Linked DNA regions of Pyxidicoccus xibeiensis. The protein of the gene in region 1 interacts with the protein of each later gene in a pairwise test. Links are inferred from orthologs where the notes say so. Each region holds a gene or a part of one and is shown on either strand. Other genes may lie near its edges.

Region 1 (2,730 bases):
GAGCAACGTGGAGGCCCGTCCCAACGCGGACGCCTCGCGCATCGTCCCGCTGCTCTTGGAGCAGGTGAGCTCGCCGGTGCGCTGGATCGAGTGCGTGGAGGCGCTGAAGGCCGAGGGCGTCACCCGCGTGGTGGAGCTGGGGCCGGGCAAGGTGCTGTGCGGCCTGGTCAAGCGCATCACCAAGGACATCGAAACGTTCAACGTGGAAGACGCCGCGGGCCTGGAGAAGGTCCTCGCGGCGCTGGGGTGAGCGCATGAGCGGGTTCAAGGACAAGGTCGTGCTGGTGACGGGCGGCTCGCGCGGCATCGGCCGGGCGTGCGCGGTGGCCTTCGCGAAGGCGGGCGCCTCCACCGTGGTCATCAGCTACGCGGGCAACGAGGCGGCGGCCCAGGAGACGTTGGGCCTCATCCAGGCCGCGGGCGCCAGGGCGGAGGCCGTGAAGTTCGACGTGGCCGACACCGCCGCCTGCGCCAGCGCCATCGACGGCGTCGTCAAGGCGCACGGCCGGCTGGACGTGCTCGTCAACAACGCGGGCGTGGCCGTGGACGGGCTCGTGATGCGGGTGAAGGACGAGGACTGGGACCGGCAGCTGGACACCAACCTCAAGGGCGCCTTCGCCCTCATCCGCGCCGCCAGCCGCCCCATGATGAAGCAGCGGGGCGGGGCCATCATCAACATCACCTCCGTCGTGGGGGAGATGGGCAATGGTGGCCAGGCGGCCTACTCGGCCTCCAAGGCGGGGCTCATCGGCCTGACCAAGTCCGTGTCCCGGGAGCTGTCGAGCCGGAACATCCGGGTGAACGCCGTCTCCCCGGGCTTCATCGGGACGGACATGACGTCCCACCTGAATGACGAACTGCGCCAGAAGATGCTGGAGGGCATCCCCCTGGGGCGCCTGGGCAACCCGGAGGAGGTGGCCAGCGCCGTCCTCTTCCTGGCGGGAGACGGGGCGTCCTACATCACCGGCGAGGTCCTGAAGGTCAACGGCGGCATGTACATGTAACCCAAGGTTGGATTGCCGCCGGGCGTGGGATATACCGCGCCGGCTTTCGATCAGGGTCCGGGAAGCCTCCGGGCCCCTATCTGGTTCCTGGAGGGTTCTACACATATGTCGACGTCAGCCATTGAGACCAAGGTCAAGAACATCATCGCCGACCAGCTCGGGGTGGGAGAGGACGAGATCAAGCCCGAGTCGTCCTTCATCGAGGACCTTGGCGCGGACAGCCTCGACATCGTGGAGCTCGTGATGGCGATGGAGGAGGAGTTCGAGGTCGAAATCCCCGACGAGGAGGCCGAGAACATCAAGACCGTCGGCGACGCCATCAACTACATCAACACCCACAAGAAGTAAGGCATCCCCAGGGCGTGCCGGGGTGCGGGGAGACGCCACGAAGGTGGCGTCCCCGGTGTCCCACTCGCCACCGGAGAGGACCGTGTCACACCGTCGAGTCGTCATCACCGGTACCGGGCTCATCTCGGCACTGGGCACAGGAACCGAGAAGAACTGGCAGGCGATGCTCGCCGGCAAGTCGGGTATTGCCCTGGTCACGCGCTTCGACCCGTTGAAGATCGACGCGCGAATCGCCGGCGAGGTGAAGGACTTCGAGCCGGAGACGTTCATCGACAGGCGCGAGGTGCGCCGGATGGACCTCTATGCCCAGTACGCCATGGCCGCCGCGGACATGGCCGTCAAGGAGTCGGGCATCCCCATCGGTCCGGACCAGCCTCACGGCTACGCCCCGGAGAAGGTCGGAGTCATCGTCGGCTCGGGCATCGGCGGCATCTCCTCGCTCGAGGAGCAGCACCGCAAGGGGCTGGAGAAGGGGTTCGACCGGCTGTCGCCCTTCTTCATCATCCAGATGATCGTCAACATGGCGCCCGGCCTCATCTCCATGCGGTACAACTGCAAGGGTCCCAACTGGGCCCCGGTGTCCGCGTGCGCCACCAGCGCCCACGCCATTGGCGAGGCCTACAAGTCCATCAAGCTGGGTGAGACGGACGCGGCCATCGCCGGCGGCGCCGAGGCGGCCATCACCCCGCTGGGGCTGGGTGGCTTCTCGGTGATGAAGGCGCTGTCCACGCGCAACGACGACCCGGCGGGCGCCAGCCGGCCCTTCGACAAGGACCGTGACGGCTTCGTCATGGGCGAGGGCGCGGGCATGCTCGTCCTGGAGGAGCTGGAGCACGCGAAGAAGCGCGGCGCCAAGATCCTCGCGGAGCTGGTGGGCTACGGGGCGAACTCGGACGCGTACCACGTGACGCAGCCGGCCCCCGAGGGCGAGGGTGCGGCGCGCTGCATGCGGCTGGCGCTCCAGTCGGCGGGCATGACGCCGGACCAGGTGGGCTACATCAACGCCCACGGCACCTCCACCCCGTTCAACGACGCGAACGAGACCAAGGCCATCAAGGCGGTGTTCGGCGACCACGCGCGCAAGCTGGCGGTGTCCTCCACCAAGTCCATGACGGGCCACATGCTCGGCGCGGCGGGTGGCGCGGAGGCCGTGGTCAGCGCGCTGGTGCTGTCGCGCAACATCCTGCCGCCCACCATCAACCAGGTGACGCCGGACCCGGACTGTGACCTGGACTACGTGCCGAACACGGCGCGCGAGGCGAAGGTGGACGCGGTGATGAGCAATTCGTTCGGCTTCGGTGGCACCAACGCGGTGCTGCTGTTCAAGCGGTTCTAGCCGGCCCCAGGAGAGCCCCGCGTGAAAGTCCTCATCGCTTCC
Region 2 (4,650 bases), on another replicon or contig:
TGGCAGGTCGGTGCTCATCGTCCCACTCCGGACCCTGGCGGCCGGAGAGCGCTTCCTGCTGCACGTCACCCTCATGGACGGAACTTCAATTCCCTTCACCGTGACGTCCAACAGGTACCTGACCGACGGACAGGTGAACGTCTACCCGGACGCAGAGTCCCCCGAGGCCGTGCGCAAGGCGCTGGCGGAGAAGCAGAAGGAGAATGAAGAACTCCTCGCCGAGAACCAGCGCCAGCGCGAAGAGGAGACTTCCGCCAACCATGCCCTGGCCGCACTCCTCGCCACCGGCCAGCTCAAGCTGACTCCGTTCAAGAAGCAGGAGGTATGGAGACTGTATGAGGACGGCGTCGAACTCGAAGTCGCCGTCATGCTGACCCGTGAAGCAGTGCCGAGAAGAAAGGCGGCGGTCGTCTTCAAGGTAACCAACAAGGCGCCTGCGGGACCATGGGAGTTGCAGGAGGCTCGGCTCATGAACGCGGAGACCTTCAAGCAGCTCCCCGTCGCATTGCGGATGGCCCCGGCGGCCATCGTCCCTGGAGCCACGGGTCACGTGGCGCTCGTCACTGACCTGGCGTCGTTCGGCCCGACCACGGCCGACACCAAGCTCATCCTGGAACTCTTCCGGAGTGGCGGGCTTCGGCAGGCCTACGTCGAATTGAAGCCCCATGATTGGCGACGCTGACCGTGCGCCGCACGCAGCTTGGCGAACGCGTTCATTGAGAAGTAAGTGCCCACACCATGTGCTCGACGAAAGTCATGCTCTTCTCAGCCCTCGTCATCGCCGCGTCCACCGGACTCGGGTGCACCACGGGTTCCGGACCATCACTGCGTGCAGATGGGAGCCCAGGGCCTCAGGAGTGCCCCAGCAAGGCCCTGGAGACGATGAGAATCCTGCGGCTCCGGCCCGGAGATAGCTCCTCCGTGGAAATTGACGCCAACCAGAGCAGGCAGACCCCTCTGACGGTCTATGAGGGGCCCGTTGAGAGCTACCTGACCGAGGATCTCGGCTATCTCCCTCCCGTGACCCGCCTCTACGGACGGATCTGGACCGGAGGCCCGAACGTGGTGATTCGGTACTATGAGGCGCGCCCGCCCGACGGGGAGACCATTCCCATCTGCGCCGTGGCACGCCTGACCTATGGCGGCCTCAGAAAGAGACCGGGCTCCGCTCCGGGCACGGCCGTGCTCGAGTTCTCCGGTACTGCCATCTTCATCGTGGATGCCTTCCGCTGAGCCCAGCTCCCGGGGCGGTCCGCAGAATTCTTCGCGGGGCATGTTGAATCCGCCGTCCCTCGATGCCCTTCCTCTTTATCGCGACAATCGCCCTGCTCTTGTCAGGCTGCTCGGCCCAAACCATCAAGAGAGCCGACACCCTCATGAAGGAAGGTCCCTTGCCCCAGCAGCCCCCGAAGTCTGGTCACGCGCCGGTGAACGGCCTCAACCTCTATTACGAAGTTCACGGCACCGGAGGAGGCACGCCCCTCATCATCCTGCATGGCGGCTTCCGCATGGCGGCGCTCCTGGGCGAGGTGCCGAAGCAGCTCGCGGAGGGCCGGCAGGTCATCGCCGTCGACCTCCAGGGCCACGGCAGGACGGCGGACGTCGACCGACCGCTGCGCTACGAGTCCATGGCGGACGACATCGCCGCGCTCATCACCCACCTGGGCTTCCAGCAGGCCGACGTCATGGGCTACTCGCTCGGTGGAGGCGTCGCGCTCCGGACGGCGATTCAACACCCCCAGCGCGTCCGGAAGCTCGTCATCGTCTCGGCGGCCTACAGCCACGACTCCTGGTACCCGGAGGTTCGTGACACCTTCGCGCAGCTCAACCACTCCCTGCTGGAGTTCATGCGCGAGTCGCCCGAGTACCAGACGTATGCGGCCCTCGCGCCGCGTCCGGACGACTTCCCTAAGCTGCTCGACAAGATGGGCGAGCTGCTGTCGCGCAGCTACGACTGGTCGGACGAGGTCCCCCGCATCTCCGCCCCGACGCTGCTCATCTACGGGGACCATGACGGCATCTCGACAGCGAAGATGGTGCGCTTCTTCGAGCTCCTCGGCGGCGGCCAGAAGGACCCGGGCTGGGATGGCAAGGGCATGTCGAACGCCCGCCTCGCCATCCTCCCCGGGCGCACCCACTACAACATCTTCGACTCGCCCGAGGTCGTCGCGAAGGCCAGCGCCTTCCTCGCCACGCCCATGGCGGAGCAGTAGGAGCCCCGCCCCAAAGCAAGGCTCCGTCGGCTCGGGTCACCGCTTCGTGGCCCGGGCCCACTCCCTGCCGAGCAGCGCGTACAGGAACTCATCGCCCCAGGCGCCCTTGAACCAGGCGTTCTCGAGGTAGTGCCCCTCGCGCCGCATGCCCACGCGCTCCAGCACGGTGGCCGCCGCGGTGTTCTTCGCGTCCGTCACCCCGATGACCCGGTGCATCTGGAGCGTGTCGAACGTGTACCCCAGCAGGGCGCGCACCGCCTCCGTGCCCAGGCCCTTCCCCTGGTGCTGGCGCGACAGCGTGAAGCCAATCTCGCCCGTCCTCACGTCGTCATCCGTCCGCAGCGCGCAGTCGCCCACCAGCGCGTCCGTGTCCTTCAGCGCGATGGCGAACTGGAACCACCCAGGCTCTCCAGGCTGGCGCCCGTGCATCGACTCGATGAGCGCGCTCCCACGCTTCGCGTCGTAGTCGCTCCAGCTCTGATAGCGCGCCACCTCGGGGTCGTTCCGGTAGGCCACCAGCGCCTCCAGGTCGTCCGCTCGCAGCCGCCTCAGCACCAACCTCGAAGCCACCACCCTGTCGAACTCCGGCACCGCCATGGTCATCCTCCACTGGACCCAGGCATATCCCGGAGTCGCCGCAGGCGGGACGGCCTGGCCTCCCCGTCCCTGACATCTGCACACCCCTTCGTCAGGGCCTGGCAGTGCCACGCTCGGCCAGGAAGTCGAGCAGGGCCTGGCGGAGCTGGCTGACTCCCGGCTCCTCCACCGGGAAGTGTCCGGCGTTCTCCAGCAGCACCAGTCGCTTCGGGACGCTCAGGCGCTCGAAGAAGGGGCGTGACACGGAGACGTGCGTCCACCGGTCGTCGGCCGGGTGCGCCAGCAGGACGGGACACACGTCGAACGACTCGGGCGGCACGAGCGGCCCGGACTCGAGGAACGTGCGCAGGAAGCGCCCCGGCATCCATGTGCCTCCCGCGAGCGGGTCCGCGGCGATGGCACGCGACAGCTCCACCGAGTTGGAGATGGCGAGCATGTTGCCCGCCAGCCGCATGGGCACCGGCAGCGGGTCCGTGAGGAACGGCAGCGCCGTCAGCATGGGCCCCGAGAGCCCCGCCATCCACGGCCAGCGCACCATGCGGCGGCGCACCTCCGGGTCCTTCGGCGCCAGGAAACACGTCGCCACCAGCCCCGAGGGGATGCGGGTCCGCGCCGTCACGTCATAGGCCAGCATGCCTCCCATGCTCGCGCCGAAGACGACGAGCGGACGCCGCGTGCGCCCGGCCTCCACCTCCAGCACCCGGGCCAGGGTGTCGCGCCAGTCGTCGTAGACCAGCGCGCGCTTGTCGCGCACCTGCGTCAGCCCATAGCCGGGCAGGTCCGGCGCGAGGACCTCGTACCCCTGCGCGGCGAGCATGGCCCCGAAGGGGGCGAGCAGGCGTCCGTTGCCGCCGCCTCCATGGACGAGCACGAGCGTCGCGGGCGCTTCCGGCCGGCGCCAGGCGTCCAGGTGGACGCGGAACGGCCCCACCTCCAGCCACTCCTCGTCGGGCATCGGCGCCCCCGCCCCGCCCAGCCGCAGCTCCGGAGGCAGCAGCGCCTGGATGTGGCGCCAGCCTGGCTCATGGGTGGCATACGTCGGCGGTGATTCCGGGGGGCGGGACATGATGACTTCCTTACGGCTCCCGCGCCGCGAACGGCAAGGCCCCCGGGGTCCGGGGTAACCTCGCTCCACCATGCCGTCCGTGAAGCAACTTCGCCCGTTCGCCCTGGCAACGCTGGAGGCCTTTCTGGACGCCTCCGGTCCCGTGGTCCTCGTCCAGCAGCCCCCCGAGCCCGTCTTCCAGCAGGTCGCCATGCGGCTGGGAGAGGCGCGCACGGTGGGCATGGCCCACCGCACCCGGCTGGTGGACCGGCTCTTCGTCATGCTGCGCGGCTTCGACGCGCTCGAGGTGCACTTCCTGCGGCCGGAGGTGGACGGACAGGAGCTCACCGTGGGGCGCATCGAGGGCTGTACCCTGGTGGTGCCGGACCCGTCCGTGTCCAAGCACCACGCCACGCTGCGCTGGCGCGCCGAGGCCCATGACTGCTCCGTGCGGGACATGGGCTCCCTGAACGGCACCTGGGTCAACGCCCAGGCGCTGCCCCCCGAGCAGGAGCGGATGCTCAACGACGGCGACGCCCTGTCCTTCGGCGACGCCCAGTTCCTCTACCTGCGCACGGAGACGCTGCACGCACACCTGCGCATGGCCAGCCCCAGCCGGATGTGAGCCTCCCGGGAATGGCGGCCTCCCTCCACGCGTAGGGAGGCCGGGTCCACCACGAGTGCGGCCGGGCGAGCGCCCGGTCCGCCGACTGGCCTTTCCTTCCGACGCCCGATGCTCCCATCTCGACCGCTCAACCCCTTCGTGCGGCGCGGCAGGCCATCCACGGCTATGAC

What was found.
Region 2: the proteins of acpP (region 1) and LXT23_RS30850 interact in binary tests that used the Escherichia coli proteins (3 or more experiments, as listed by UniProt). The link is inferred for Pyxidicoccus xibeiensis from one-to-one orthologs.

The regions. Positions count from the first base shown.
Region 1 is NZ_JAJVKV010000023.1:69,293-72,022, reverse strand. It holds acpP (acyl carrier protein), read left to right. Parts: upstream 1-1,109; coding sequence 1,110-1,352; downstream 1,353-2,730. Other genes in the region: rpiB (ribose 5-phosphate isomerase B), read left to right, coding at 2,710-2,730; fabF (beta-ketoacyl-ACP synthase II), read left to right, coding at 1,435-2,688; fabG (3-oxoacyl-[acyl-carrier-protein] reductase), read left to right, coding at 255-1,004; fabD (ACP S-malonyltransferase), read left to right, coding at 1-250. UniProt on the Escherichia coli protein: Carrier of the growing fatty acid chain in fatty acid biosynthesis.
Region 2 is NZ_JAJVKV010000007.1:382,152-386,801, forward strand. Bases 372-3,294 are described here. They hold LXT23_RS30850 (alpha/beta fold hydrolase), read left to right. Parts: upstream 372-1,376; coding sequence 1,377-2,213; downstream 2,214-3,294. Other genes in these bases: LXT23_RS30840 (DUF2381 family protein), read left to right, coding at 372-682; LXT23_RS50435 (hypothetical protein), read left to right, coding at 922-1,233; LXT23_RS30855 (GNAT family N-acetyltransferase), read right to left, coding at 2,250-2,810; LXT23_RS30860 (alpha/beta hydrolase), read right to left, coding at 2,902-3,294. In the rest of the region: more of LXT23_RS30840, read left to right, coding at 1-371; more of LXT23_RS30860, read right to left, coding at 3,295-3,876; LXT23_RS30865 (FHA domain-containing protein), read left to right, coding at 3,947-4,480. UniProt on the Escherichia coli protein: The physiological role of BioH is to remove the methyl group introduced by BioC when the pimeloyl moiety is complete. It allows to synthesize pimeloyl-ACP via the fatty acid synthetic pathway through the hydrolysis of the ester bonds of pimeloyl-ACP esters.